Regions from separate parts of the Micromonospora sp. AMSO1212t genome, predicted to be linked through region 3. Evidence: riboswitches for the same ligand, from Rfam matches in the RefSeq annotation. Region 3 holds a riboswitch; each other region holds the start of a gene.

Region 1 (7,560 bases), on a different contig from region 3:
TGCCGAGCACGACCGGGTACAGCCACAGGTTGAGCCGGTCGACCAGGCCGAGGCGCAGCAGCGACTGCACCAGGTCGAGGCTGCCGATCACGTGGACCTCGTCGTGGCGGGCCTTCATCTCGGTTACGCGCTCGGCCAGGTCGCCGCTTACCAGCGACGAGTTCTCCCAGGCCAGCGGTTCGGCGAGCGTACGGCTGGCCACGTACTTGGGCACGCCGTTGAGCAGGCCGGTGAAGGGGATGTCCGCGGGCGCCTCGGGCCAGTAGCCGGCAAAGATGTCGTACGTCTTGCGGCCCAGCAGGAGCGCGTCCATGCTGCTCGCCTGCTGGAACATCACCGCGCCGGACTTGTCGTCGAGCAGCGGCATCTGCCAGCCGCCGTGGCTGAAGCCGCCCTCGCGGTCCTCGTCGGGTTCGCCGGGAGCCTGCGCCACGCCGTCGAGGGTCAGGAACTCGGTCACGATCAACTTGCCCATGGGTCTGCTCCTCCGGTTTCTGCTCGTCCCCCGTCAGACCCGTCAACGACCCGCAACTCATCGCCGACTCCGAGGGACCAGCGACCTGAGACTGCCCGTAAGATCATTCTCTTCGGCAGGCGTACGCCTCCGGAGTCCTCGAAGGCGGATTCGCCATGATCCCCGATCGGACTGAGATAAGCAGCCTCCTGGACGAGGCGCTGGCGGGTGTGGCCGTCGCGTTCCAGGGCATGACGGCCCACGAGCAGGAGTCCAACTGCGAGTGCCACTGGGGCAGCGCGGAGGAGTTGGCACTGCTGAAGACGCCGGACGTGCCGCTCGACGATGACCTGCTCGGCCGGACATACGGCACCGCGGACTGGCACTATCCCGGCCCGCTGCTGCGCCGGATCCTGCCGCAGCTGACCCAGCACCTCGTGGCGGGCGATGCAATTTCCCGGACCGGAGCGCCTGGCCTTGGATACTTCTTCGCCACCGCCCGCTGGCAGGAGTGGCCCGCCGGACAGCAGGACGCCCTGCGGGAGTTTCTGAACGCCTGGTGGCTGCATGTACTGGTCGAGCCCGACGCGAAGGTGTCCGCCCATGACGGCCTCTCCTTCCTCGCCGAGGCGACCATCAAGTTCAACCCGTGGCTGGCAGCCTGGGCAGAGGCTCTGGTCGACGAGGTGACCCGCCGGCGGCTGGTCGAGGCCGTGGATGAGTGGATGTACGACCTGCGGGGCAACGCGCTCCCGTGGCCGAGTTGGCACGACGTCGACACGTGGGTTCCCGCCCTGCAACTGTTTGTCGTCCGACACGCGCCCGGCGCACTGCGGGAGCACAACGCATCGGTCGAACTGCTCGACGACGTCCGCCGGCTCGGCCTGTCCGATCCCGAGCGGTGGGCCTGACAGCCCTCGCGGTGACGCGTCGGATACTCGGCCTGAACGCGCACGGCGCATTGTGTCATCCGATGTTCCGGGCACGGCCAGCGCAAGAAGCGGTAGCGACGACTGAGGCCCCAGCCAGGAAACCTGTCCTGAGCTGGGCGTCCGGCCTCGCCGGCCTGCGTCTCGCCCATGAGCCGCTTCTCCCGATGCTCACCGCCCCAGTCAGCGGCGTCAGCAGCCCTACCTCGTCCGAGCGTCAGGCACGAACCGGCGGCTCGCCGAATCTGGCACCACGGACGACGGAATCGGTCTCGACTTCCTGGACCGTCCAGACGTGACCGACGAAGTCGTCCACCGCGACACCACCGCGTCCGAGCAGCGTCCGGATCGCTGCCACTGCCTCCTGCCGCCGCGACAACCGGTAGTTCACCTGGACCGCCCACGCCGGCCGCTCGCCGACCGCGCACTCCAACTCCGCCACCATCTCAGGCTCCCAGTCGAGGTACAGGTCACGGTGTTCCTCCACCAGCCAGAGGAAGACCGAGCCCGGCGCGACCCACTGATCAGGCTGGGTCTCACCGAGGGAACCCAGGAGCCGCAACACGTCCGCCCTGGACACGGCCGGGAAGACGAACGCATTCTCACTCACGCGCAGAACCATAGGCGCCCCGGCAAGAAGCCGCGGCCATCGGCCGGTGCAGGCTGGTGACCCGTGGAACATCGAAGGCCCTGACCGGGACTGTTGTCCTGATCAGGGCCTTCACGCTGGAGCGGGTGACGGGAATCGAACCCGCACTGTCAGCTTGGGAAGCTGATGTTCTGCCATTGAACTACACCCGCAGGCGGCACCACTCTACCCGAAGGTCACCACCCCCGTGCATCCAGGTGCCCGCGCCACTTCGGCGAGGTGGCTGCATCGGCGGGCGGTTGACCCCGCCACCTCCCCGAGCTGGAGTGGATCAAGCACTCAAGCGAGGCCGGTCGGCGCGAAGTTGCACGTCGGCAACATATGGGCGTTCTCAAATCTGTCGATGAGATGTAACGTCTGCCCCACGTTTCCGAACCGGCGTGACACACCCCCTGCCACGCCGTCAGAAAGAGGTGGGCCCATGGGACTCCGTCCCAACCTGCTGACCCGGCGTACCGCCGGTGTCGCGACGTCGACCCTCGCGCTGCTGCTCAGCACCGCCGCCGTCGGCGTCGTCCCCGCTGCTTCGGCCTTCTCGGCCGCCCCGGCCGGCGTCTGCGCCGAGCCGGCTGACGCCCACGCCGACGAGCACGCGAACGCTCGCGTCGCGAAGGGTGGCAACGCCAAGCTCGACCCGAACCACCTGACCGCCAAGCAGGTCCGTGACCGTGAGGCCGACCTCGCCGCGGCGCAGCGCGAGCGGGCCAACTTCCGGACCGGCGCCGTCGCGCCGCTGGCCACCGTGACGATCCCGGTCGTCGTGCACGTCATCCAGGAGAACAGCACCCGGGCCGGCGGCAACATCACCGACTCGATGATCAACCAGCAGATCACCGTGCTGAACCAGTCGTACGCGGGCTCGACCGGCGGCGCCGCCACCGCGTTCGGATTCCAGCTCACGAAGATCAACCGGGTGACCAACCCGTCGTGGTACCCGATCGTGCAGGGCTCCTCCGCCGAGCGCTCGATGAAGACCTCGCTGCGTCAGGGCGGCAAGAACACGCTGAACATCTACCTCGGCGAGCTGAGCGACAGCCTGCTGGGCTGGGCCACGTTCCCGAAGCGGACGCTGGACAAGATGGACGGCGTGGTCGTGCTGAACGAGTCGCTGCCCGGCGGCACCGCGACCAATTACAACCAGGGTGACACCGGCACCCACGAGGTCGGCCACTGGCTGAACCTCTACCACACCTTCCAGGGCGGCTGCTCCGGCTCGGGCGACAGCGTCTCCGACACCCCGGCCGAGGCGTCCCCGGCGTACCAGTGCCCGACCGGGCGGGACACCTGCTCGACCGCGGGCAAGGACCCGATCACCAACTTCATGGACTACACGTACGACTCCTGCATGTACCAGTTCACCGCCGGCCAGGCGAGCCGCATGCTCACCGCGTGGAACGCCTACCGCGCGGCCTGACCCTCGCACCACGTACCGGTGCCGGCCCTGTCCTCGGACGGGGCCGGCACCGTTTCGTCTCCGGCCGGGTCAGGCGGCCGGGCGGCGGGTGTCGAAGCCGTGCCGGCCGCGCCGTGCCTCTGCGGCCACCGGCTCCCGCCGGGCCGGTTCGGCCCCGCGCGGGTCGAGCCAGACCCGCACCTGCGGCGGGGCGGCGCCGGGCTGGGCCACCGGGTCGCGCCGGGTCAGCATCGCCGCCTCGACCGTGAACTCGAACAGCCGCCAGTCGCCCTGCGGCGACGCGCGGCCGATCCGGGCAAGCCGGGCCACGGTGGCCGGGTCGGTCACCGGCCGGGCGCGGCCCGCGACGTACGCCTCGTCGTCGCTCTCCTCCGGCGGGAACGAGTGCAGCGCGTAGCGGCCGTCGCGTTCGAGGTCGCGGCGTTTCGGCGAGTCGATGACGAAGCACCAGAGGCCGTCGGCGGTGAACACCGGGGAGACCGGATGGACCCGGGGGCCGCCGTCGGCGCGGACCGTGGCGAGGTAGCCGAAGCCCGGCCCGTACTGCTGCATCAGGAGGCGGATCTCGTCGGCGAGGCGGGGCTCGTCGGCGGCGAAGTCGGACCAGGAAGCCATGTGGACACTCTATCGAACACATGTACGAAGATGTAGTGCGACACGCAGGTCACCCGTACCGGTCGCTATGGTGTTCCGATGCTGCTCTCCGACCGCGACCTGGTCTCCGAAATCAAGGCCGGCACGCTCGCGCTGGAGCCCTTCGAGCCCACTCTGGTGCAGCCGTCGAGCATCGACGTACGCCTGGACCGGCTGTTCCGGGTCTTCAACAACCACCTCTACACGCACATCGACCCGTCGATCCAGCAGGACGACCTGACCTCGATGGTGGAGGTGCCGGAGGGGCAGCCGTTCGTGCTGCACCCGGGCGAGTTCGTGCTCGCCTCCACGCTTGAGGTGATCTCGCTGGGTGACCAGCTCGCCGGCCGGCTGGAGGGCAAGTCGAGCCTGGGGCGGCTGGGTCTGCTGACCCACTCGACGGCCGGCTTCATCGACCCGGGGTTCTCCGGCCACGTCACGCTGGAGCTGTCGAACGTGGCGAACCTGCCGATCACGCTCTGGCCGGGCATGAAGATCGGCCAGCTCTGCATCTTCCGGCTCTCCTCGCCGGCCGAGCACCCGTACGGCTCGGCCGTCTACGGCTCCCGTTACCAGGGGCAGCGCGGCCCGACGCCGAGCCGGTCCTGGCAGAGCTGGCGCACCTGGCCGACCCGCTGACGCCGCGCCCGGGGCACCGCCGTCACCGGCGGAGCCCCGGACCACGACCTCAGCCGGGACGGCCGTAGCTGTTGATGTCGCCGTCGTCGACCCGCTTCATCGTGATGGGCTTGCCGGACTGGGAGGCGTGCACCACCCAGCCGTCGCCCACGTACATCGCCACGTGGTGCAGGTCGCTGTAGTAGAAGACCAGGTCACCGGCGCGCAGCTCGGCGCGGCTGACCCGCTTCGTCACGCCGTGCTGCTGGCGCGCGCTGTGCGGCAGCGAGACGCCGCCCTTGGCCCACGCGGCCATGGTGAGGCCCGAGCAGTCGAAGTGGTCCGGTCCGGCCGCGCCCCAGACGTAGATCTTGCCGATCTGGGCGCAGGCGAACTTGACCGCCGCCCCGGCCGGGCCGCCGGGGTAGCCGGCCGGGCACGGCGCCGGGCGCAGCGGGCCGCCGCCACCCTTGCCGTACACCTTGAGCCGCAGCTTCTCCAGCTTGGCGATCTCGGCGTCGATCTGCTTCTTCTTCGCCGCGAGCTGGGCCTCGGTACGCGCCAGACCGGCGATCATCTCGTCCAGCGGCTTCTTCTTCGCCGCCAGCTCGTCGCGCAGCGCGGCGACGGAGCGCACCTGCTCGTGCTGGCGGTGCGCGAAGCGGTCGAGCAGTTCCAGGCCGTTGACCAGATCGCCGGGTGAGCGGCTGCCGAGCAGCGCGTTGACTGTGGAGAGGTTGTCGCCCTTGTAGGCGTCGGCGGCGAGCCCGCCGACCTGGCCGAGCGCGGCGTCCACCCGGGCCTGGAGGGGTGCGATCTGCCGGCCGAGCGCGTCGGCCTGCTTGCGCCGCGCGGCGAGCTGCCCGCGTACGGCGTTGACCTGTTCGATGACCGGTTCGAGCTTGTTCCAGTCGCGGTCGATCTGGGCCTCGATCTCGGCGACCGAGGGTTCGGCGTGTGCCGCCGTGGTGCCGCCGGTCAGGACGACGGCGGTGCCGACCAGGGCGGCGAGGGCGGTGGTGAAGCGGGACCAGCGGGTACGCGGCACAGCCGTGGACCGGTCGACCGACCGGTTCGACGACGGCCGCTGGGCATGGAGTGCCACCGGGCGTCCGTACTCCTTCTTCCGTACCGCCTACCGGGTTAGCTGACGGATTCGGGCGGGAAGGGAGCCGCCCTACCGCATCGCTGCGGATTCACCCCAGGTACCTGGTTCCCCGGCTCGCCCGAAGGCGACTCGGCGGTGTCGGACCGTCACCGACCGGGTTGGACGGTGAGACGTGCGGCCGACGATTCACCAGAGTAGGGACCACCGTTATCGATCCGCAACTTCCAGCGCCGTGACACTCCGTACGCGATGAGGTGCCGCACCCGCGCGGAGGTGAAATTTTCTTTCAGGGCTGATTACCCACTGGAAAGGTATTGACCCTCACGGGTGTGCGGAGTGAGGGTGGAAACGCAGTGACCCCCATCCCTGTCCAGGAGGTTCGATGCACCTCTCCGCCCCGCCGTCTGGCAGACGGATACTGCTCGCCGCCGCCGTGGCCACGGCCACCGCGCTGGCGACGACCGGCCCGGTGACCGCCGCGCCGGACACGTCCGCGCCCGCGAGCGACCGGCAACAACAATACGCCGCCGCAGCAGCCGAGTACGGCGTACCGCAGAACGTGCTGCTCGGTGTCTCCTATCTGGAGTCCCGCTGGGACACGCACACCGGGCAGCCCAGCACCAGCGGCGGCTACGGCCCGATGCACCTGACCGACGCCGCGCACATCCTCGCCGTGCCGGGCAGCGCCCACGTCGACGAGGACGAGGACCCGCGCGGCGACGACGCCCGCCCGCTCAAGCTCGATCCGGCCACGGCCGCCGCACCGAAGCGGGAGACCCCGCTGCCGCCCGCCTCGCTCCAGACGCTCGACGCCGCCGCCGCGCTGACCGGGCTCGACGCGGGGACGCTGCGCACCGACCCGGCCGCGAACATCCGCGGTGGCGCGGCGCTGCTGGCGTCGTACCAGAAGGCTCTGGGTGGGCCGGTCGGTGCCGGCACCGACCCGGCGGCCTGGTACGCCGCGGTGGCCCAGTACTCCGGCGCGGACACCTCGGACGCGGCAGCGGCTTTCGCCGACGAGGTGTACGACCAGCTCGGCCAGGGCGCCAGCCGGACCACCGACGACGGCCAGCGGGTCACGCTCGCCGCCACCGCCGCGCAGCCGGACCGGTCCCGCCTGGCCCGGCTCGGCCTGCGCAACGCCGAGCGGCCGGACGGGCTGGAGTGCCCGGTGCGGCTGGCCTGCGAGTGGATCCCCGCGCCCTACGAGCAGCTCAGCGACGACCCGGGCGACTACGGCAACCACGACCTGGGCGACCGGCCGAAGCAGCAGAAGATCGAGTACATCGTCATCCACGACACCGAGGGCTACTTCGGCCCGAGCGTCGACCTGGTGAAGCGGGCCGACTACCTGGGCTGGCACTACACGCTGCGCTCGGTGGACGGCTACATCGCCCAGCACATCAAGACCAAGGACGTGGGCTGGCACGCCGGCAACTGGTACGTCAACGCGAAGTCCATCGGCCTGGAGCACGAGGGCTTCGCCGGTCAGGGCACCTGGTACACCGAGGCGATGTACCGCACCTCCGCCAAGCTGGTGCGCCACCTGGCGCTGAAGCTCGGCATCCCGATGGACCGCCAGCACATCATCGGCCACGACAACGTGCCCGGCATCACCGCCGCCAACGTGGGCGGCATGCACTGGGACCCGGGACCGTACTGGGACTGGTCGCACTACTTCGACCTGATGAAGGCGCCGTTCCGCAGCACCGGCACGTCCCGTACCGGCCTGGTCACCATCGACCCCGACTTCGC
Region 2 (7,560 bases), on a different contig from region 3:
CCGGCGAGGTCGTGCGGGTCCTCCCGCAGGTTCTTCCCGTGAGGTGCCGACCATGTCGCAGACCGCTCTGTACCACTTCCTCACCGCGGTGCCCGAGGCCGCCGCCATCTGGTCCTTCCTGCTGCTGCTCGCCCTGGGCCTGCTCGCCGCGCTCGTCGCCCGGCCGGAACGCGACCCCGAGCCGGAGGCCGCCCCCGAACCGGCCGACGCCGACGCCGTCCGCCGCGACGATCTGGTCCGCTACGCCGAGGAGGTGGCGGTGGCCGCCGCCGGGGCCGCCCAGACGGCCCGTCGCCGCCGGGAGCAGTGGATTGCCGCGCAGGACGAGGCGGACCGGGCCTGGACCGCGTACGACGAGGCGGACAGCGCCGCCCGCCGCCTGGCCGGCGCCGCCGCGCTGGGCGCCCCGCGCACCCCGCGCACCCCGGGCGAGTACGCGGCCCGGGAGCGCTGGCTGCACCACGCCGCCATGTCGGCGCACTGGCGGGGCGACCTGACCGCCCGTCAGCTCGCCGACGTGCTGGCGCACCGCAACGGGTGGGATCCGCGCCGGCACCCGGCCGAGCAGGAGATCGTGCTGGCCCGCACGGTCAGGGACGGGCGCCGGGCCGGATGGGAGCGCGCCGCCGCGCGGGAACGGACGGCCTGGCGGGACGCGGAACTGGCCGCCGAGGCCGCCCGGACGCTCGCCGCCGAGGCGTACGCGGCAACCATGGCCCTGCGGCCCGCTCTGCCGTACCGGAGTGCGACGACGAGCGCCCTGCCGGTGCCCGCTGCGGTCCGGAACGCGCGGTGGCGCCCGGCCCGGGTCGGCTGACACGCCTCGTCTCGACCGAATCGTTACCCGGAATATGGTGAGCCCGGTCACCCGGGTCACCGAATCGGGCGCGGGGCACAGAACGGGTCATCGAGTCGCGCAATTGCCGGTCGGCTGCTCGCCGTCTGTCCTGTTTCCGCCGTCGGGCGCCGTCGAAACTGCTTGTCCCATTGAGTGAAGTCAGTAACCGGGTGTTCCGAAATCTGTTACCGCGGATCACGTTTACGCAGGTGGGAGCGCTTGGCATGGGACATACCCACCGGTAGTGTCGGCGCGTCCGATGCGGTAATCGATCGCCGACGGCGACGCCGCACCGACCCGCCTAATCGAGTTCCACGAACCGGGGACCCATGAGCAACATCGGGGTGAATCCGCGAGCCTACGGCCCGCGGTAGGGCGTACTTCCCGCCCGAATCCGTCAGCTAACCCGGTCGGCGGCCACGGAAGGAGTTACCCCTCTTGCCCACCCCTCGATCGTCCCCCCGCCTCCACGGCACCGCGGTGCCCGCGCTCGCCTGACGCGCGACCGGCAACCGCCCCCTGGGCGCCCGGCATCACGGGCGTTCCCGATCCCCCGGCCATCCGGCCCCGCCAGCACGTGTGAGCTCCTCCGCGTGCCGGGCCGGCGTGTGCCGCTCACGCCCCGTGGAGGATTTCGTGAAGCACCACCTGAAGCGTCAGCTGCGACGGATCGTCACCGAACGCCCGTACCAGATCATCGCCGGATCGGCCGCCGCGCTCGTGCTGGCCGCCGGTGCCGGCACCGTCGCCGCCGCCGGTGACGACGCCCCGGTCCAGGAGAACACCGCGGCGGTCGCCGATCTCGGCGCCGCCCGCCTCGGCGAGCAGCCCGCCAGCCGCGGCGAGGCCCGTATCGCCGTGCCGCAGGCGTCGCCCAGCGCCTCCGCCGCGCCCAGCGCGTCGCCGAGCGCCTCCCCGTCGAAGAAGGCGGCCGACCCGGACACCACGGCGAAGGCCAAGCCGAAGCCGCCGTCGAGCAAGTCGCTCGACTACGACTACCAGGCGCAGATCAACTACTTCTACTGCGGTCCGGCTGCCGTGCGCAACGCGCTCAGCGCCGCCGGCATCGAGCGCAGCCAGGACGCGCTCGCCGGCCCTCTCGGCACCACCGAGATGGGCACCAACTCGGCCGAGGACACCACCCGGGTGCTCAACCAGCAGGTCAAGGGCAACCCGTACCGGACCCGCATGATTCCCGGCACTGCCACCCCGGCCCAGATGGACCGGCTCCAGGCCGACGTGGTCGAGGCGATCAACAACGGCCGTGGGGTCGTCGCGAACGTCGCCGGTACCGCCACCGACACCAACGGCGGCTGGCACTCGTTCCCGGGCGGCCACTACGTCGCGGTGGTCGGCTACAAGAACGACGGCCGGGCCGTACGCATCGCCGACTCGGCCGACCCGTCGCTGCCCTCGTACTGGGTCACCACGATCGACCTGGCACACTGGGTCTCCACGCGCGGCTACTCCGCCTGAGTCCCGCCCGCCCGCCCCGCTGATCTTGTAGTTGTGGCCCCGTTGCAACGGGCAATCCGGGCATCCCGCGGGCCGTAACTGCAAGATCGACGGGCTGGTGGGGCGCCGGCTCGGTGGGTTCGGTCTCGCGTGTCGTGTGCGGGCGGTGGCAGACTGCGCCAATGGGCGACGCGACGGGGAAGCGGCATCTGATTCTCCTGCACGGCATGGGTGCCACCGGCGAGGTGTGGCTGCCCTGGGCGCCGCTGCTGGAACGCCGCTGGCCCGGCCGCTGGCTCGCCCCCGACCTGGCGGGACACGGCTGGTCGCCGCCGCTCGACGGCTACTCGTTCGAGGCCGTGGCGCAGCGCGTGGTGGACGGACTCGGCCCGGTCCGGCTCGGCCCCGACGACCGGCTGGTGCTGCTCGGGCACTCGCTCGGCGGGGTGGTGGCGCTGGCGCTGGCCGCCCGGCGGCGAGGGCTTCCGGTTGACGGGGTGGTCGGGCTCGGCATCAAGGCGGTCTGGTCCCCGGCCGAACTGGCCAAGTCGGAGGAGCTGGCCGCCCGGCCGGTCACCTGGTTCGCCACCCGCGACGAGGCGGCCCGCCGCTACCTGCGCGTGTCCGGGCTCGCCGGGCTGTTCGCACCGGACCACCCGGTGGTGGAGGCGGGGTTGCGCCGGGTGGACGGTCGCTGGCGGCTCGCGATGGACCCGGCCGCGTTCGCCGTCGGGGAACCCCGGCTGCCGTCCCTGCTGGCCGCCACCGATGTGCCCGTGCTGCTGGCCCGGGGCGAGACGGACCCGATGGTGACCGACGCGCAGCTCAAGGAACTGGGCGTGCCGGTGGCCACGCTGCCGGGGCTGGGCCACAACGCGCACGTCGAGGATCCGGAGGCGGTGCTCGCCCTGCTCGACCCGTACCTCTGAGCGGGCCTACACCTCGGCGCGCGGCGCCGGGACCGCCCAGTCGGGTTCCAGTTCGCGGCGGGCGGCGGTGAGGAACGCCTCGGCGTAGGCGTCGGCCGGGAAGTCGCCCAGGTAACGGGTACGCGCCGCCCAGCGCTGTGCCGCCTTCGGGTCGGCGTCGAGCAGGTCGGTGAGCACTACGTCCACGTTGGACATGTCGCGCCGCAGCACGTAGCCGGACGCGGCGAGCGGGAACCGCTCCACGAAGTGCTCGCCGTCGGCGCCGGTGTCGGTGACCGCGTACGGCTTGCCGGAGTAGAGCCAGTCGGAGATGACCCCGGAGACGTCGGAGACCAGCGCGTCGGCGCGGTTGACGCACTCGGTGAGCGTCAGCTCGCGGCTCGCGGCGGCGCCCCACAGGTGCGGCCGGCCGGTCTTCGCCCGGTCGGCGGCGAGCAGTTCGGTGAGCCGGGCGAGCTGGCGGGCCGAGGCCGGGTTCTTGCCGGTGTACGGGTGGGCGCGCAGGACCACCGCGGCGCCCCGGTCGATCAGCCGGCGGATCAGCGTCTCGGCCACCGGCAGCGAGCAGTAGTTGGCGTCGGCGTGGTGCCCGGTCCAGGTCGGGGTGTAGAGGACCGTGGGGTGCGCCGGTGCGGTGACCGGCTCCCGGCGTACCTCGATGGCCTCGACCTGGGGGCGGCCGACCACGACGAACTTGTCGGCGGGGATCTCCACGCCGGCGCGGGCGTACCTGTCGATCGCGGCCTGCCCGGCCACGAAGATCTTGTCGAAGATGGCCGAGACCGGGTTGGCGCTCGGGGCCTTGTCGCTGTCGCCGTGGTGCAGCTGCACGTGGGTGAGCTGGTTGAACCGGATCACGTGGGCGTTCTTCGCGCCGTGGTTGACGTAGAACGCCACCCGCAGGCTCGGCACCAGCGCCTCGTCGAGCGCCTTCAGCGTGGGGCAGAGGACGACCGGGGCGCGGGTGGCGGCGGCCACCGCGGGCAGGAGCTCCGGTTCGCGCAGCACCACCACGAACGGGCGGCCGATCCGCTCCAGGTACGGCAGCCACATGGTGACCTGGTACTCGGAGCCGGGCGGGGCGGAGAAGTGCAGCACGAACTCGGGCTGGTGACGGCGCAGCGCGCGGCCGACCGGGCCACCTCCGGCGGGCGGGCGGAACCGGCGCCGGGCGAGGTCCAGCGCGACCGCCCCGCAGCCGGCGCCGACGAGCAGCGCGGCGACGAGCGCCGTCCAGGCGGGCAGCGCCAGGGCGGCGGCGAGCGCCACCACGGCGAGCAGCACCAGCAGCGCGTCGCCGAGCCGGGCGGCGACGACCGGTGTCCACGTGCGGACCGGAAGGTTCGCCGCCCGGATCTCCAGCGCGCCGGCCTGCCGCAGCGGCCCGACCAGCAGCACCAGCCCGAGCAGGACCAGCGCGGTGGCGGCCAGCGCCGGGTCGAAGCCGTCGTCGAGCCGCCGCGCGTAGCCGACGAGGATGCCGGCGGCGACGAGCACCGTCTCGGCGAGACCGTCGGCGGACGGCCGGACCCGGCGCTCCCAGGCGGTCGCGGCGAGCGCCGCGACGGCCAGGGCCAGGCCCCAGCCGGTCGCCCCGGTGAGCGCCACGACGAGGAAGGCCAGCACCGCCAGCCCGGTGGTCAGCACCCGGGCGAGCAGCTTGCGGACCAGGTCACCACGCATCTGGTACGTCCCGTCGGGTTCAGGCGTCGGCGGACAGCTCGGACCGGTGCGGGCCCGGCTGGGCCGGTACGGCGGCCACCTGCTCGCCGGGGGACCGGCGCACGTCGACCACCTGACCGGTCAGTTCGGAGATCAGCACGTCTAGGGACGCCTGCGCGACCGCCTCGGAGGAGAGCAGCGTGTGCTCCGGCTCCTCGCCGAACGCCCGCGTCCGCATGGGGGTGGCGGTGCGTTCCGGGTTGACGCAGTTGACCCGTACGCCGAACTCGGCCCACTCGTCGGCGAGCGCCTGGGTCAGGTTGACCAGCGCGGCCTTGGTGGCCGAGTAGAGCGCGTAGCGGGCCCGGCCCCGGGTGTACGAGCTGGACGTGTAGAGCAGCAGCTGGCCCTTGGTCTGCTGCAGGTACGGCAGGGACTGGCGCGCGATGGTGACCGGGCCGACGAAGTTGACGTGCAGGAGACGGTCCATCGTCTCCGAGTCCATCTCGGCGAGCGCGCCCTTCTCCAGGATGCCGGCGGTGACCACCACGTGGTCGATTCGGCCGGTCGCCTCGAACGCGGTCTTCAGCGCGGCGGTCACGTCCTCGGCGCGCTCGACGTGCGTGCCGGTGGTGGAGCGGCTGAACGGGAAGACCTGGGCGCCGTAGCCGCGGGCCAGCTCGGCCAGGTCGTGGCCGATGCCGTAGCTGCCGCCGAAGACCACGATGGTCCGGCCGGTCAGCTCCTCGGCGTAGCTGCGGTGGTCGGTCAGGCGGGGCGCCTGGGCGGCGGCGAGCTGGAAAAGCTTGTCGGCCAGGTGCACGTCGACCGGGTGAGTGACCTTGATGTTCTCGTCCGAGCCGTCGATCACCTTGATCGGCGTGCCGGGCAGGTAGCGCAGCACCACGCCGCAGTCGTCGGTGGCGGCGAAGTCGGGATCGCCCTCGGCGCGGCGGTACGCCTCGCGGATGGTGCCGGAGCGGAACGCCTGCGGGGTCTGGCCGCGGCGCAGCCGGGAGCGGACCGGGATGTCGGTGATGCAGTCGTCCGCGTCCACCTGGACGATCGTGTCGGCGGACGGGATGGCCACGTCCACGGCCGAGTACGTCCAGAGCGCGTTCACGCACTCGCGCACGATCCGGGCGCTGACCAGCGGGCGGACCGCGTCGTGGAAGAGGATGTTGACGTCGCCCTCGCCGACCGCGTCGAGCGCGATCCGGGTGGTGTCGTTGCGGGTCTCGCCACCCTCGATCACCTTGGTGACCTTGCGGAAGCCGGCGCCGGCGACGATGCGCCGCGCGTCGTCGACGTGACCGGTGGCCATCAGCACGATGATCTCGTCGATCTCCGGCGCGGCCTCGAAGACGGCGAGGGTGTGCTCGATGATCGGCTTACCGGCGATCTTGAGGAGCTGCTTCGGGATGCCCAGCCCGAGGCGCGTGCCGGTCCCCCCGGCGAGGATCACGGCCACCGTACGCGCGGGGCGCCAGGGTGCCGGGCTCGCCGGCGCGGCGTCCGGTGCGGTGGTGTGGTCCTGCGTCATTGCCGTACCTCACTCTGGGTGAAAGGGGATGGATCCGAAAACCTTAACGCGTACGCGGGAGCGCACCGCTCCGGGCGGAACCCGGTGCGGTGCGCTCCAGAAGCGCTACTTCTGGTTCTCGTACGCGTCGCAGACCTCCTTGGTGGGGCCGTCCATCTTCAGGACGCCGCTCTCCAGCCAGATGGTCCGCTCGCAGGTGTCCCGGATCGAGCCGATCGAGTGGCTGACCAGGAAGACCGTGCCGGCACTGTCGCGCAGTTCCCGGACCCGCTGCTCGCTGCGGACCCGGAACTTGCGGTCGCCGGTGGCCAGCGCCTCGTCGATGAGCAGCACGTCGTGCTTCTTCGCCGAGGAGATCGCGAAGCGCAGCCGCGCGCCCATGCCGGAGGAGTAGGTGCGCATCGGCAGCGAGGCGAAGTCACCGCGCTCGTTGATCCCGGAGAACTCGATGATCTCCGGGGCGATCTTCTTGACCTCGTCCGGGTGCATGCCCATGGCCAGGCAGCCGAGCACCACGTTGCGCTCGCCGGACAGGTCGTTGAGCAGCGCGGCGTTCACGCCGAGCAGCGACGGCTGGCCCTGGGTGTAGACGGCGCCGCGGGCCGGCGGGAGCAGCCCGGCGATGGCGCGCAGCAGTGTGGACTTGCCGGAGCCGTTGCTGCCGATCAGGCCGATCGCCTCACCCTCGTACGCGGTGAAGCTCACGCCCTTGACCGCGTGCACCTCGCGGATGTTCGGCGCCTTGGTGCGGGAGACGATCCGCTTGAGCGCGGAGACCGGGGTGGTGCCGCCGCTCGCGCCCTTGTGGATCCGGTAGATCACGTGCACGTCGTCCACCACCACTGTGGGGACGCGACCCGAGTCGGTCACCGGGCCGGCGTTCAGCGGCAGGGTCTGCTCAGCCACGGCCGTACTCCTTCTCTCCGCGCCAGAAGTAGACGAACCCGCCGATGCCCATCACGACCGCCCAGAACAGGCCCATCGCCCACAGCTTCAGCGGGGAGCTGATCAGGTTGGGCTGGTGCGAGTCGAGCAGCGCGTAGCGGGCCAGCTCGATGAAGACCAGCGGGGGGTTCCACTCCAGGATGTTCGCCGCCCAGTTCGGCAGGTGCTCGCGGATGAGCGCCACCGGG
Region 3 (7,560 bases):
GGCCGCGTTCGCGCTGCTCGCCGCCCTGATGGTGGTCGAGGCGGTGGCCGCCTTCACGACCGGCTCGCTGGCGCTGCTCTCCGACGCCGGGCACATGTTCACCGACGTCCTCGGCATCGGCATGGCCCTCGCGGCGATCACCGCCACCCGGCGCGCCGGCACCGACCCGCAGCGCACGTTCGGGCTCTACCGGCTGGAGGTGCTCGCCGCCCTCGCCAACGCCGTGCTGCTCGGCGCCGTCGCGATCTACGTCCTGGTCGAGGCGGTACGCCGCTTCGGCGAGCCGCCGGAGGTGCTGGCCGGCCCGATGCTCGTGGTGGCGGTGCTCGGCCTGCTCGCCAACATCGTGGCGTTCGCGCTGCTGCGCGCCGGGTCGAAGGAGAGCATCAACCTGCGCGGGGCGTACCTGGAGGTGCTCGGCGACCTGCTCGGCTCGCTCGGCGTGATCGCCGCCGCGCTGGTCATCACGGTGACCGACTGGTGGTGGGCGGACCCGCTCGTCGCCGTCGGCATCGGCCTGTTCATCCTGCCGCGCACCTGGCGGCTCGGCCGGGCCGCGCTGCGCATCCTGGTGCAGGCCGCGCCGGAACACCTCCAGGTGACCGCCGTGCACGACCGGCTGGCCGCCGTGCCCGGCGTGGCCGAGGTGCACGACCTGCACGTCTGGACGCTCACCTCCGGCATGGAGGTGGCCTCGGCGCACCTGACCACCGACCCGGGCGTGGACCCGGCCGGGGTCCTGGCCGCCGCGCGGGCGGCCCTGCACGAGGACTTCTCCATCGATCACGCCACGTTGCAGGTCGAACCCGGAGCGTCGGCCGGAGTGTGCGGACAGACCGAGTGGTGATTAGGACACACTTAAATCACTGTGGCTATTGTAGTCTTATGCCGGTTTTGCCCCGCCTAGTGGCACTACTCCACGGAGCCGTGCCCGGGCAGCGCCGGTAGTCTCGGTCGCGGCCGCACCCGCGGGCGCCACCGGCCCCGGTGGGGCGGCCGTCGCCTAATCGTCCGCAGGGACGAGCCGGGGAACCACGTACGTGGGGTGCATCCGCGTCAGCGGTAGGGATCTTCCGTCCCGAACCCGTCAGCTAACCCGGTCGGCGTTGACGGAAGGACGTGTGAATGCCCCCAGTGGCACCTGTACGACGGACGGCCGCCCGGTTGGCGGCCCTGCTCGTCGCGACGCTGACCCTCGGCGTCGCGACCGTTCCGGTCTCCCCCGCCTCGGCGGCGCCGGCGACCGGCCTGCTCGCCGCCGCGCCCGGCGACGACGAGGGCGGCACCCCCGAACTGCGCGCACAGCTCGACGCGGCCAGCAAGGGCTGGCTGGAGGCGAAGGCCGCGCTGAACCGGTCGGTGAGCCGCCAGAAGCAACTCAACGAACAACTCAAGACGGTCGGCGCCGAGCTGGCCGTCCGGGACGCCAAGGTCGGCGAGATCGCCGCTGTGGCGTACCGCAACGGCCGCCTGGGCACCGCCGGGGCGCTGCTCGGCAGCAGCAGCCCGGAGGGCTTCATGGACCGGGCCGCCGCGCTGGAGCAGGTCGCCGCGCACGAGGACCGTACGCTGCGCGACCTGATCACCACCCGGGACGAGGCCACCCGCACCCGCGCCCAGCTCGACGGCGAGATCCGCGAGCAGCGCAAGCAGGTGGCGGTGATGGGCAAGCGCAAGGAGCAGGCCGAGCGCGCCCTGGAGGTCGCCAACGACCGTGCCTCGCGCAGCAGCAGCAGCAGCAGCAGCGGCGGCAGCGTCCAGGGCACCTCCAGCAAGAACGCGAAGCCCGCGCCGCGCAACTCGGACGGCTCCTGGCCGTCGGAGTCGTGCAGCGTCAACGACCCGACCCCGGCGAACGGCTGCATCACGCCGCGCACGCTGCACGCGCTGCAACAGGCCAAGGCGGCGGGCTTCACCCGGTACGTCTCGTGCCACCGGCCCAGCGGCTCGGGTGAGCACCCGAAGGGGCGAGCCTGCGACTTCGCCGCGCAGAAGAGCGGCTTCGGCGGCGTGGCCACCGGCGGCGACCGGACGTACGGCAACAACCTGGCCGCGTACTTCGTGCGCAACGCCGACCCGCTCGCCGTGCTCTACGTGATCTGGTTCAAGCAGATCTGGCTGCCCAGCAGCGGGTGGAAGGCGTACAGCGGCGGCAACGGCGACCCGTCCAGCGACCACACCAACCACGTGCACCTGTCGGTGTACTGAGCGCGCCCTGAGGGCCGGCCGGATCAGGCCGGCCGGCCCTCCAGGGTCGCTCCCAGACGCGCCGCCAGGCCCAGGTGAGCTGCCCGGGCCTGGCGGAACGCGTACCCGAACAGCGGCGCCGGCGCGCTGAGGGTGATCTCCACGTCGATGCGTACCGTGCCGTCGGGCTCGTCGCGCAGCCGGGTGTGGTTGCGTACCGTCGTCGCGGGCTGCTGCCGCGCCACGGTGACCACCTCGTCCTCGCCGGCGATCAGCACGTCCGCCTGGTACGTGACCGGGAAGTGCAGCGGGCCGAGTTGCAGCCGGTCGGTGATCGCGTAGCTGGCCAGCGCGCCCGGCCGGGCCGGCAGCTTCCGGACCCGGACGATCAGCGGATGCAGCTCACCCTGGCGACTCAGGTCACCCAGCAGGGCCACCGCTTCGGCCCGGCTGCAGCGGGCCTGCACGGTGTAGCTGAAGCTGTCGCTGCTCTGCAAGCGGGCCCCCTAGCCGTCGTGCGTCGCGACGATCGTCCCGTACCGACGCCGGACTGGCAACGGGTAGAAGGTCCCCTGGCCGCCGGGGGTGTGAACGGCGCTCAGGCGCCGGGCAGCACCTCGGGGGTGTCGTCGGCGAACCACGGCTCGGGCGCGCCGAACAGGCCGAGCAGGCCGGTCACCCAGAGCTGCCGGTGCACGAACCGGCTCGGCTCGGTGACCACGAGCTTGACGCCGCTGACCTCGCAGGTCTGGAAGCCCGCGACCATGGCGCTGATACCGACCGAGTCGATGAACGTGACGAGCCGCATGTTCAGCTCGATCCGCGAGGGTCGGCCCTTCGCGAGCACTTCGGCGACCGCTTCCCGCACCTCGTACGCGGTGTCGACGTCGATCTCCCCACGGGGCGAGATCTGGACGACACCACCCGGCCGCACCGACTTCACGATCGACAGGCTCACGCGAGCACCTCCACTCGCCCATGACGGGCGCCTCATCAGTACGCGGGCCGCGACCGAGAGTATTCCTCCAACGGCCCGGTCGCCACCCCCCGGGATGAGCAATTCGCGAACTGGGCACACCTGGGCGTACCAATCCGGAACTCCGGGTTCCAGTTTCCCCTGTATGGCGGGTCGCGGCCAACCGTGCGACCGGGCGGTCCCGCCGATCCGCCGACCAGGGTAGCGGGCGCACGCACGTCCCGTCGGCACCGGTCCCGGCGCGTTCGAGTGGTTCGTCCCGTTCGCCGCCCGGGCCGCCCGTGACACGGTGCATGGTTTGCCGGGCGCGCCGGTGGGGCACTGCCCGAGACAGTGAACCCGCCGGATGGACACCGGAGTCCGAAGTGGCCGCCGGCCTTCGGCACCCGAGGAGGTAGAACGATGTTCGGATCCAACCTGCTGGACCGCCGGGGCAAGGCCGAGCGGGTCGCCGACCAGGCGTGGCAGCACCTGCTCTCTGCCGCCGGTTCCGCCGGTGACAGCGTGCGCGACGCCACCCGTACCGCCCGCCGCAGTTCCTCCGGCCTGGCCGACGACGCCACCGACCTGGTCGGCTCCGCCGCCGAGGAGGCACGCCGCCGGGCCGGTCTCGCGTTCGACGCGCTCGCCGGCCGCCGGCCCGCGCTGCCCTGGACGCTGCTGATCGCGGCGGCGCTCGCCGGCGCGGCGATCGGCTGGGCCGCCGGCACCGCGGCGCGCGCCGCCGGCAGCCGGGACCGCGCCGCGGACGAGATCGAGTTCGTGGACGTGGACCGGCCGAACTCCCCGGCCGGCCTGGACGGCTGACCCACCCGTACGACACGACGACGGCCGCTCCCCGGGACTCCCGGGGGCGGCCGTCGTGCTGCTTCACCCGGACCGGACGAGGGCGGCTCACCCGGGACACGCGCAGGATCGCGGGTGCGGGACCACGTGCCCGCGCCGCGATCGACGGGAGGGAGAGCCGGATGGCCACCGACACGATCACGCGTACCGACCGGGACATCCAGTCCGCCGTGCTCGACGAGCTGACCTGGGAGCCGCGGGTCGGCCCGGACGAGATCGGGGTGACCGTCACCGAAGGCGTGGTGACGCTCACCGGCCGGGTGGACAGCTACGCCAAGAAGTGGGCCGCCGAGCGGGCCGCGCACCGGGTCGCCCGGGTCCGCGCGGTCGCCAACGACCTCGCCGTCCGGATCGACACCGCGGCCGGGCGGGAGGACCCGGAGATCGCCGTCGCGGCCGTACGGGCGCTGGAGTGGGACGCGTTCGTGCCGATCGAGGCGTTGCAGGTGACTGTGGCCGACGGCTGGGTCACGCTGCACGGCGAGGTCGAGTGGGAGTACCAGCGGCGGACCGCCGAACGGTCGGTCGCCCGGCTCACCGGCGTACGCGGGGTGAGCAACGGGATCGCCGTGCGCCCGGCGGTGCACGCCGACGGCCGCGACCTGGCCGAGCGGATCGTGGACGCGCTGGCCCGCAACCGCGCCACCGAGGCCGAGGAGGTCGACGTGCGGGTGCACGGCGACACGGTGCTGCTGGACGGGCAGGTCCACTCGGCCGGCGAACGCGAGGAGATCGAGCGGGTGGTGTGGAACGCCCCCGGCATCCGGGAGGTGCACAACCACCTCGTCGTGCGCTGACCGGAACCACCCCGCCCGGGTGAGCCCGCCTCACCCGGGTCGCGGCCATGGTGGGAGGCATGAGTGATCCGAACGGGCTGATCACACCCGGGCAGGCCGCGCCCGGGTTCACGCTGCCGGCGGCGCCGGACGGGCGCGAGGTGGGCCCAGGGCAGTTCCGGGGCCGTCCCGTGGTGCTCGCCTTCTACCCGGCGGACTGGTCACCGGTCTGCGGCGAGCAGATGACCCTGTACCAGGCCGCCCTGCCCGAGCTGGAGCGGTACGACGCGGTACTGCTCGGCATCTCGGTGGACAGCGTCTACTCGCACCGGGCGTTCGCCGAGAGCCGGGGCATCCGGTTCCCGCTGCTCGCCGACTTCGAACCCAAGGGTGAGGTGTCGCGGCGGTACGGCGCGTACGCGCCGCACGGGCAGTCGGACCGGGCACTCGTGGTGATCGGCCCGGACGGCCGGGCGGCCTGGAGCCACCTGTCCCCGCCCGAGGTGAACCCGGGCGTGGACGGGATCCTCGACGCGCTGGAACGGCTGGACTCGGATCGGCGGGTGAGTGCCGGATGACCACGCCCCTTCAGGTCACCACCGCACGACTGCGGATCCCGGTGACCGAACGCGACCACGTCCGCGGACCGGTGGACGCGCCGGTCACCATCGTCGAGTACGGCGACTTCCAGTGCCGGTTCTGCGGCGCCGCGTACCCGAACCTGGCCGAGGTGCTGCGCCAGCGGGCCGACACGGTGCGCCTGGCGTACCGGCACTTCCCGATCACCAACGTCCACCCGTACGCGGAGAGCGCCGCGGAGACCGCCGAGGCCGCCGCCGCCCGGGGCCGGTTCTGGGAGATGTACGACTGGCTCTACCAGCACCAGGACCAGCTCGACCCGGTGCACCTGTCGCTGGGCGTCGAGCAGATCGGCCTGTCGCCGGAGGAGATCGCCGCGGAGGTCGGCCGGCAGGACTACGCCGACCGGGTCCGGCAGGACTTCGTCGGCGGCATCCGCAGCGGCGTCAACGGCACCCCGACGTTGTTCGTCAACGACGTCCGCCACGACGGCGGCTACGACCTGGCCGAGCTGCTCGCCGTGGTGGACGCCGCCACCGACGACGGCTGAGAGACGGTCAGATCAACCGCAGCTCGCGCGCCCGCCGGACGGCGTCCCGCCGGCGGGTCGCGTCGAGCTTGCGGTAGATGTTGCGCACGTGCGTCTTCACCGTGTTGACCGACAGCGACAGCTCGGCGGCGATCTCCACGTTGGACAGGATGCTCTGGAGGTAGCGCAGGATGGTCAGCTCCCGCTCGGTGAGCGGCTCGTCGAGCGTCCGGGCCGGACCGTCAGCCGTCGCGGTGACCGGCTGCGCGTCCACGCCCCGGACCAGCTCGCTCACCGTGGCCCAGTACGCGGTGCCGGCGTCCAGACGCGCGGCGAGCAGATCCCGTACCCCGGGGTCGGCGCGGGTGAAGACGCGCCGGAAGCCGTCCGGCTCGGCGAGCGCCAGCACCTCCTCCAGCAGCCGGCCGGCCCGCCGGGCGTCACCGGAGGCGTCGGCGAGTGCCGCGTCGAGCAGCCCGGCCCCCAACCGCACCGGCAGCGGCCAGTCCGCCGCGCCGGACGCGGTCCAGTCCGGCAGCGCCCGCTCGGCCGTGCGGGCGTCACCGGCGCGCAGCCGCAGCCGCGCGGCCACCAGCGCCGGCGCCGGCCCGCCGCCCGCCGCGTCGAGCAGCGCCCTTGCGCCGTCGACGTCGCCGACGACGGCGCGTACCTGTGCCTCGTCGGCGGCGAGCCATTCGCCCAGTTCCCGTCCGGGCGCGACGGTCCGCGCCCCGGCGAGCGTGCGCAGCGCGCCGCCCGGGTCGCCGCCGTCGGCCAGCAGCCCGGCCCGGCACAGCGCGGTGAGCGCGGCGCCGCCCGGCTCCGCGCCGGCCGGACCGGCGAGCGCCAGGTGGGTCGCGGCCTCCGCCGGCCGGTCCCGCTGCCAGTCCACGAGCGCCAGCGCCAGGTACGCGTAGCCGCAGTCGGACCGGGACGACCAGCCCTGGCAGGGCGGCATCCCCAGCGCCTCGCGGGCCAGCTCCTCGGCGGCCCGCAGCGCGCCCCGGGCCGCCTCCAGCAGGGCCGAGCGGCTGACGCAGAGCAGCTCGGTACGCGGCCGCCCGGCCCGCCGTGCCGCCTCCCGCGCCCTGGCGAACCGGTCCCGGGCGGTGGACAGCTCCCCCTCGGCCAGCGCGGCCAGCCCGTGCGCCGCGCCGGCCACCGCACGCACGTCGTCCCGCTCGGCCGTCCCGGCGCGCGGATCGCCGGCATCACCGGCAACGGCACTGCCGGCGTCCGGGCCGCCCGGGGACTCGTCCGCCGCGATGGTGGCCAGCAGGCGGTCGGCGGCCCGGCGTACCTCCTCGTGGTCGCCGCCGAGCCGGGCCAGGCTCAGCTCCACGGCGGCGGCCAGCCGGCCGAACCGGTCGCGGCGCGGCGCGGGCAGGTCCGCGGCGTCGGCCAGCGCCCGCCGCAGCTGCACGTCGGCGGCGGCCGGATCGCCGGCGTACGCCCGCTCGGCGGCAGCGGCCAGCGCCAGCTCCGGATCCCGGCGGACCGCCTCGGCGGGCGGCTCGGGTGGGGCCGGCACGGCGGCCGGTTCGTCCGGCGCCAGCTCGGGCCAGCGGGTGACGAGCAGCTCGGTGGCGTCGGCCCACTCGCCGGCGAGAAGCGCGTGCCGCAGCGCCTCGGCCGGACGGTCGTGGGTGCCGTACCAGCCGGCCGCC
Region 4 (7,560 bases), on a different contig from region 3:
CCAGGTAGACGAGGTGAGGAACATGACGCCGAGCACCCCGGAGCAGGCACTGGCCGAACTGCGTGCCGGTAACCACCGGTTCGTCACCGGAGCCCCGCAGCATCCGAACCAGGACGCCGGGCACCGGACGGCGGTCGCCGACGGTCAGCATCCCTTCGCGGTGATCGTCGGCTGCTCCGACTCGCGGCTCGCCGCCGAGATCATCTTCGATCGCGGTCTCGGTGACCTCTTCGTGGTGCGTACGGCCGGGCACACCGCCGGGCCGGAGGTGCTCGGCAGCGTCGAGTACGCCGTCACCGTGCTCGGCACGCCGCTCGTGGTGGTGCTCGGGCACGACTCGTGCGGCGCGGTCCAGGCCGCCCGCGAGGGGTTCCGGACCGGCGCCGCCCTGGTCGGGCACCTGGGCGCGGTGGTGGACGCGGTCTCGCCCAGCCTGCTGCGCGCCTCCCGCCAGGGCGTCGACGACCTCGACGGCATCATCGACGTGCACATCGCGCAGACCGTCGAGACGCTGCTGGCCCGCTCCGCCGTGCTGGCCGAGCGGGTGGCGGCCGGGCGGTGCACGGTGGTGGGCATGTCGTACCGGCTCGCCGGCGGCGAGGTGCGGACCGTGGCGCAGGCCCCGGCTCCGCTGCCCGCTCCGGCGGCGCCCGCCGACCCGGCGCTGGCCGGCTGACCGGTAGGGAAGACGAAAAAGGGGGCCGCCCGAGGACGGCCCCCTTTCGCTGTGTCCCGGTCAGAGCAGCGACATGTGGACGTGGTCGGTGTGGTTCGACGGTCCGCTGTACGAACTCCAGCCGGTGGCCGGGAACCAGATCTGCCGGTTCCAGATGACGTAGTAGATGCCCAGCCGGTCGGCGTTGCGGATGAGGAAGGCGGCGACCTCGTTGCCGTACCGGCGGGTGTCGTTGTTGTGCCAGGGCGCGAAGCCGCTGTTCTGGAGCGACCAGTCGCACGCCTTGCCCTTGGGGTGCTCCCACGGCCCGCCGGACCGGTAGCAGCCCACGAAGCGCTTGAAGCCCGCGCGCCGGACCTCCTTGTACGCGTGCAGCGTGCGCGGGGTGACGCAGCCCGAGGTGGTCGGGTCGTCCTCGCTGCACGACTCGGCCTTCCATCCGCCGTCGGCGGTGCGGCCGGGGGCGATCTTGGCGACCGGTGAGGTGGCGGAGACCAGGCCGCCGGTGAAGCCGAGACCGCCGACGAGCTTCAGCGCGCGCTCGGCCTGCACCTTCTCGCGCTCCATCGCGTTCTTCTGCTTCTCCTGCTCGCGCACCTCGGCGTCGAGCGCGATCTTGGCCTGCTCGGCGCGGGTCTTGACCGCGTTGATGGCGGCCAGGCGCTGCGCGTTGAGGAGGTTCAGCTCGTCCAGGGCGTTGACCCGGCGGACGAACGAGTCGGGCGAGTTGCTCTCCAGCAGCATCGCCATGGCGCCCATCCGGCCGGTCCGGTAGGACTGGGCGGCGAGCTGGTTGACCTGAGGGCTGAGCGCTTCGAGTTCGGCCTGTGCCGTCTTCACCTCGGCCGCCAGCCGCCGCTGGCGGTCCTGCGACTTGGCGAGCTTCGCCTTGGCCTGGAGGAAGTTCCGGTTGGCGGCGTCGATCGCCTCGGTGATGAGTGGCGGTTCGCCGTCCTCCTCGTGTCCCGAGGGAGTGCCGGGGGCCGCCGCGGTGGGGGCCGCGGTCGCCGGGGTCGGCCCGGCCAGCACGGCCAGCGAGGCCAGCACGGCCACCACGGGTGTCAGCCAGCGGCGCAGGGGTGCCGTCACAGTGTTCCCTTCCGTCGGCCGCCGACCGGGTTAGCTGACGGGTTCGGGACGGAAGTGGCCCCTACCGCTGTTGCGGATTCACCCCATGTACCTGGTTCCCCGGCTCGCCCGCGGGCGATTGGGCGGCGGCACCGCTGGCGCCGGTGCGCGCCTTCGGCGGTGACCGGCAGCGAGGTTACCTGACAGCACTCCTGAGGATCTACGTCCGGAAGCCGACCAATAGCGAGATTTCGCCGTGGCGCACCGTGACCAGCGTCGCGTTTGAAATCGATGGTCACGCTGCGGAGTGTCACCATGCGGCCTCCGTACTCTTCCCGCCGCCGAGCGCCTCCAGCGCGTCGTCCCGTCCGGCCGGCGGTCGGGCCGCGGGCGCCGCCGGCTCCGCGCCGCGCGAGCGCCGTCCGGCGGTCGTCACGATCGCGGCCAGTCCGGTCGTCAGCGGTACGGCGGCGATCAGGCCGAGCGTGGCCACCGCGCTGCGGACGATCTCCTGGGCGAGGAACTCGCTCGTCAGGATCTCGCTCACCGGGCGGGAGTCCGCGACCAGTAGGAGCAGCAGCGGCAGCGAGGCACCCGCGTACGCCAGCACGATGGTGTTGACGGTGGACGCGATGTGGGCCCGGCCGACCCGGGTGGCCGCCCGGTAGAGCTGCCGCCGGGACAGCCCCGGGTTGGCGTGCGCCAGTTCGGTGACGGTGGCCGCCTGGGTGACTGTGACGTCGTCCAGCACGCCCAGCGAGCCGATGATGATGCCGGCCAGCAGCAGGCCGTGCAGGTCCACGTCGCCCTGGAACATGGACAGCGTGGTGGCGTCCTCGCTGCCGAATCCGGTCAGGTGGGTGGCGGACGTGGCGAGCAGGCCGAGCACGCCGGTGACCACCAGGCTGCCGAGCGTGCCGAGCACCGCCACCGACGTCTGCGCCGTGATCCCGTGGGTCAGGTAGAGCACCACGAACATGATCAACGCGGCGCCCACGATCGCCACCAGCAGCGGGGGCTGGCCGGCGCCGATGCCCGGCAGCACGAAGCCGAGCAGGATGGCGAAGCTGGCCACCAGGCCGCCGAGCGCGGCGAGCCCGCGCCAGCGGCCGAACGCCACGATCGCGGCGGCGAAGAGCACCATCAGCCAGATCAGCGGCGTACCGCGCTGGTGTTCGGCGATGTTGTAGGACTTCACCGCCGGATCGGCGGGGTCGGTCAGCTCGACCAGGACGACCTCGTCGCCGACCGCGACCCGGGGCGCGCCCGGCCCGGCCGGGATCGGCGTCTCGACCTGCCGGCCCGCGTCCGGGCCCTGCTCGGCGGTGACGGTCACCGTGCCGCAGGGCCCACCTCCACCGTCCGGGGCCTCCGGGGTCGGGGGGCAGGGCTCGGTGACCACCCGGGTCACGGTGCCGTGGTAGCGGGGGACGTCCGCACCGCCGACCGGCTCCCGGTCCTGCCGGGGCCAGAGCACCAGCGCCGCGATCACGGTGATCACGAACAGCGGCACCACCACGGCGACGAGCAGCCGTCGTACGCCCGGCGGCGTGGGTGGTGCGGGGTGGGTGTGGTCGGCACCCATGGCGTCTCTCCCAACGGTCGCGGCGACGCCTGGTCCGCCGGGCCGGTCTGGTCACCCGGCCGGCGCGGACGTGTCGTCCACGTCCGGGGCGTCGCCCGGCCATGGTAGGCAGCCCGGCCGGGCGCTCCCGGACACCGTGGCCGGTGACGCGCGCCCGCGCGGATCAGGCCAGGCCCGCCCGGCGTCGCCGGTACTCGTCCTCGTCGATCTCGCCGCGGGCGTACCGCTCGTCGAGGATGCGCCGGGCCGTCGTCGGGCCCAGGTACTGCGGGCCGGTCCACCGCACGGCCGCCCAGACGAGCCCCGCCAGCACCGCGAGCACCAGCAGGGACCAGATCCACATCCAGCCCATCATCGGGCTCTGCCACATCATCGGGCCGCCCTCCGTCCGTCACCGCGGGTCCGCCGGTCCGGCCTGCCCGCCACTTCGACGGTACGTCCGCCCGGTCGCGTCGGCGCGGGTCGATGTGCCCTGCTCCGAGGGTCGGAGGTCCCCGCTCAGCCGCGCTTCATCAGGCGGCCGACGGCGGCCATCATCTCGGTCGCCATCTCGTCGGCCCGGCCCTCGGCGGCGCCCTCGTGCATGCAGTGCCGGGCGTGGCCGTCGAGCAGGCCCAGGCCGACCTTGTCCAGCGCCGCCTGGATGGCCGAGATCTGGGTCAGCACGTCGATGCAGTAGCGGTCGTCCTCGACCATCTTCTCGATGCCACGGACCTGGCCCTCGATTCGGCGGAGCCGGGCGAGGAGTTGGTCCTTGCTGGCGGTGTAGCCCCGGGTCGGGCTGGACGGCGCGGTCATGAAACCGAGGATACCGTACCCCTCGGGGGTATGCTAACGTTCGAGACGTACCCCTAGGGGGTATCAGATCGGAGGGCGAGATGGAGACCACCTACCAGGTGAACGGCATGACCTGCGGGCACTGCGTCAACTCGGTGAGCACCGAGCTGAGCGCGCTACCGGGCGTCACCGACGTCCAGGTCGACCTGGCCGGCGGCCGGGTCACCGTCACCAGTCAGAACCCGCTGGACGCGAACGCGGTCCGCGCGGCGGTCGACGAGGCCGGCTACGACCTCGTCGGTACGTGACGGGTCCGACGGACCCGCAGAAACCGAGGAGACACCATGAACACGGCGACGAAGCTCAGCGGCTTCGCCCTCGGCCTCGTGGCGGTGTTCGGCGCGGCGTACGGGATCGGCAACCTGGCCGATCCCGTCGCCCCGGCCGCCGAGACCCGCCACGACGACAGCGACAGCGACCACGGGGCCGGCGACACCGGCCACGGTGACGAGAGCGGCGCCTCCGCGCACCTGCCCGGCGGGCTGCTCGTCTCCGAACGCGGCTACACGTTCCAGCCCGCCGCCGCCCCGGCCGGGCAGTTCGCCTTCCGGATCACCGGCCCGGACGGCGCTCCGGTCACCCGCTTCGAGGTGGCCCACGACAAGCGCATGCACCTGATCGTCGCCCGCCGGGACCTCTCCGGGTTCCGGCACGTCCACCCGGAGATGACCGGCGACGGCACCTGGCGGGTCGCCTCGCCGCTGCACGGCCCCGGCGTCTGGCGGGCCTTCGCCGACTTCACCCCGGAAGGCGCGGAGCCGCTGACCCTCGGCCTGGACGTCACGGTCCCCGGCGAGCTGGCCGCCCGGCCGCTGCCGACGCCGGTGACCAGCACCACAGTCGACGGCTACACGGTCACGCTGACCGGCACGCCGGAGCCGGGCCGCACCAGCCGGCTCACTCTCTCCGTCAGCCGCGACGGGCAGCCGGTCACCGACCTTCAGCCCTACCTCGGCGCGTACGGGCACCTGGTGGCGCTGCGGCAGGGCGACCTGGCGTACCTGCACGTGCACCCGGAGGGCATGCCCGGCGACGGGCGCACACCGGCCGGTCCGGCGGTCACGTTCGCCGCCGAGGTGCCCTCGGCCGGGGCGTACCGTCTGTACCTGGACTTCCGGCACGGCGACGCGGTGCACACCGCCGAGTTCACCGTCCTGGCCGGCGACCGGACCGCGCCGGTGCCCACCGCGCCGGCATCCACCACCGCACCGACCCCGGACGCCGGACACGGCACCCCGGGGCACGGGCACAGTTGAGCGCCGGAGGTGCCGCGATGACTGCCACGGGAAAGGCGCTGCCCACCGCGCCGAACCTGATCGAACTGGCCATCGGCGGGATGACCTGCGCGTCCTGCGCCGCCCGGATCGAGAAGAAGCTCAACCGGATGGACGGCGTCGAGGCGACCGTGAACTACGCCACCGAGAAGGCCACCGTCCGGTACGCCGACGACATCGCGCCGGCCGACCTGATCGCCACCGTCGAGAAGACCGGTTACACGGCAGTGGTGCCGCCGCCGCCCGAGCAGGCGGAGACGGCCCCGGCCGGGCAGCCGGTGGACGCGCTGCGCACCGCGCGTACCCGGCTCTGGGTCTCCGCCGTGCTCACCCTGCCGGTGATCGTGCTCGCCATGGTTCCGGCCTGGCAGTTCGACTACTGGCAGTGGGCCTCCCTCACCCTTGCCGCCCCGGTGGTGGTCTGGGGTGGGCTGCCGTTCCACCGCGCCGCGCTGGTCAACCTGCGGCACGGTGCGGCCACCATGGACACGCTCGTCTCGCTCGGCACGCTGGCCGCGTTCGGCTGGTCGCTCTGGGCGCTGTTCCTCGGCGACGCCGGCATGCCCGGGATGAAGCACCCGTTCAGCTTCGACATCACCCGCGGCGACGGCGCCGGCAACATCTACCTGGAGGCCGCCGCCGGGGTGACCGTGTTCATCCTGGCCGGGCGGTACTTCGAGGCCCGCTCCAAGCGCACCGCCGGGTCGGCGCTGCGCGCCCTGCTCGAACTCGGCGCCAAGGACGTGGCGGTGCTGCGCGGCGGGCAGGAGACCCGGATCCCGGTCGGCCGGCTCGCGGTCGACGACCGGTTCGTGGTCCGGCCCGGCGAGAAGGTCGCCACCGACGGCGTGGTCGAGGAGGGCACGTCGGCGGTCGACGCCAGCATGCTCACCGGCGAGTCGGTGCCGGTCGAGGTGGGTCCGGGCGACGCCGTGGTCGGCGCGACTGTGAACGCCGGCGGCCGGCTGGTGGTCCGTGCCACCCGGGTCGGCGGCGACACCCAGCTCGCCCAGATGGCGCGGCTGGTGGAGCAGGCGCAGACCGGCAAGGCGGCGGTGCAGCGGCTCGCCGACCGGATCTCCGGTGTCTTCGTGCCGATCGTGATCGCGCTGGCCGCCGCCACGCTCGGATGGTGGCTCGGCACCGGCTCCGGGCCGACCGCCGCGTTCACCGCCGCGGTGGCCGTACTGATCATCGCCTGCCCGTGCGCGCTCGGCCTGGCCACCCCGACCGCGCTGCTCGTCGGCACCGGGCGCGGTGCGCAGCTCGGTGTGCTGATCAAGGGACCGGAGGTGCTGGAGTCCACCCGCCGGGTCGACACCGTGGTGCTGGACAAGACCGGCACCGTCACCACCGGCCGGATGGCGCTGGCCGAGGTGCTGCCCGCCGACGGCGAGGACGCCGCCGAACTGCTCCGGGTGGCCGGCGCGCTGGAAGCCGCCTCCGAGCACCCGATCGCGCGGGCCGTCGCCGAAGCCGCGGCCGAGGCCGGGGCGCTGCCTCCGGTCGGTGAGTTCGCCAACGCCGAGGGGTTGGGCGTGACCGGCACCGTCGACGGCCGGACCGTGGTGGTCGGCCGGGCCCGGCTGCTGCGAGAGCGGGGTCTCTTCGTACCCGAGGAGGTCGCGCGGGCCGCGACCGGCGCGGAGGCGGCGGGCCGGACGGCGATCCTGGCCGGCTGGGACGGGCGGGCCCGGGGCGTGCTCGCGGTGGCCGACGCGGTGAAACCGACCAGTCGGGCGGCGGTCGCCCGGCTGCGTGAGCTGGGCCTGAAGCCGGTGCTGCTCACCGGTGACAACACCACTGTGGCGAAGGCGGTGGCGGCCGAGGTCGGCATCGACGAGGTGATCGCGGAAGTGCTGCCCGCCGAGAAGGTCGCGGTGATCGAGCGGCTCCAGGGCGAGGGCCGGGTGGTCGCCATGGTCGGCGACGGGGTGAACGACGCCGCCGCGCTGGCCCGGGCCGACCTCGGGCTGGCCATGGGCACCGGCACAGACGCGGCCATCGAGGCCGCCGACCTGACGCTGGTCCGGGGCGACCTGATGGTCGCGGCGGACGCCATCCGGCTCTCCCGGCGGACGCTGGCGATCATCAAGGGCAACCTGTTCTGGGCGTTCGCC

Evidence for each region. Region 3 has a riboswitch for cyclic di-AMP ahead of F8279_RS19470 (hypothetical protein). Riboswitches for the same ligand answer to the same signal wherever they lie in the genome.
Region 1: it holds a riboswitch for cyclic di-AMP, as region 3 does, so the genes downstream of both, F8279_RS22665 (NlpC/P60 family protein) here and F8279_RS19470 (hypothetical protein) in region 3, are expected to answer to the same signal.
Region 2: it holds a riboswitch for cyclic di-AMP, as region 3 does, so the genes downstream of both, F8279_RS02355 (C39 family peptidase) here and F8279_RS19470 (hypothetical protein) in region 3, are expected to answer to the same signal.
Region 4: it holds a riboswitch for cyclic di-AMP, as region 3 does, so the genes downstream of both, F8279_RS06190 (hypothetical protein) here and F8279_RS19470 (hypothetical protein) in region 3, are expected to answer to the same signal.

What each region holds. Positions count from the first base shown of each region.
Region 1 is NZ_WBKS01000107.1:8,201-15,760, reverse strand. Features, by position in the region: gene F8279_RS22700 (dihydrofolate reductase family protein) at 1-475, opposite strand, end outside; gene F8279_RS22695 (hypothetical protein) at 631-1,365, shown strand; gene F8279_RS22690 (hypothetical protein) at 1,601-1,993, opposite strand; tRNA gene F8279_RS22685 (tRNA-Gly) at 2,111-2,184, opposite strand; gene F8279_RS22680 (zinc metalloprotease) at 2,454-3,446, shown strand; gene F8279_RS22675 (pyridoxamine 5'-phosphate oxidase family protein) at 3,516-4,061, opposite strand; gene dcd (dCTP deaminase) at 4,140-4,718, shown strand; gene F8279_RS22665 (NlpC/P60 family protein) at 4,768-5,802, opposite strand; cyclic di-AMP (ydaO/yuaA leader) riboswitch at 5,816-5,950, opposite strand; gene F8279_RS22660 (N-acetylmuramoyl-L-alanine amidase) at 6,188-7,560, shown strand, end outside.
Region 2 is NZ_WBKS01000004.1:104,521-112,080, reverse strand. Features, by position in the region: gene F8279_RS02360 (hypothetical protein) at 53-817, shown strand; cyclic di-AMP (ydaO/yuaA leader) riboswitch at 1,127-1,269, shown strand; gene F8279_RS02355 (C39 family peptidase) at 1,463-2,314, shown strand; gene F8279_RS02350 (alpha/beta fold hydrolase) at 2,476-3,222, shown strand; gene F8279_RS02345 (CDP-glycerol glycerophosphotransferase family protein) at 3,229-4,905, opposite strand; gene F8279_RS02340 (bifunctional cytidylyltransferase/SDR family oxidoreductase) at 4,925-6,427, opposite strand; gene F8279_RS02335 (ABC transporter ATP-binding protein) at 6,533-7,333, opposite strand; gene F8279_RS02330 (ABC transporter permease) at 7,326-7,560, opposite strand, start outside.
Region 3 is NZ_WBKS01000079.1:12,510-20,069, forward strand. Features, by position in the region: gene F8279_RS19465 (cation diffusion facilitator family transporter) at 1-847, shown strand, start outside; cyclic di-AMP (ydaO/yuaA leader) riboswitch at 991-1,121, shown strand; gene F8279_RS19470 (hypothetical protein) at 1,126-2,208, shown strand; gene F8279_RS19475 (SRPBCC family protein) at 2,232-2,684, opposite strand; gene F8279_RS19480 (STAS domain-containing protein) at 2,786-3,145, opposite strand; gene F8279_RS19485 (hypothetical protein) at 3,566-3,970, shown strand; gene F8279_RS19490 (BON domain-containing protein) at 4,132-4,806, shown strand; gene F8279_RS19495 (redoxin domain-containing protein) at 4,866-5,363, shown strand; gene F8279_RS19500 (thioredoxin domain-containing protein) at 5,360-5,914, shown strand; gene F8279_RS19505 (LuxR C-terminal-related transcriptional regulator) at 5,922-7,560, opposite strand, start outside.
Region 4 is NZ_WBKS01000013.1:46,461-54,020, reverse strand. Features, by position in the region: gene F8279_RS06195 (carbonic anhydrase) at 23-676, shown strand; gene F8279_RS06190 (hypothetical protein) at 737-1,765, opposite strand; cyclic di-AMP (ydaO/yuaA leader) riboswitch at 1,769-1,900, opposite strand; gene F8279_RS06185 (YibE/F family protein) at 2,055-3,329, opposite strand; gene F8279_RS06180 (SHOCT domain-containing protein) at 3,493-3,702, opposite strand; gene F8279_RS06175 (metal-sensitive transcriptional regulator) at 3,828-4,127, opposite strand; gene F8279_RS06170 (heavy-metal-associated domain-containing protein) at 4,208-4,414, shown strand; gene F8279_RS06165 (hypothetical protein) at 4,451-5,422, shown strand; gene F8279_RS06160 (cation-translocating P-type ATPase) at 5,440-7,560, shown strand, end outside.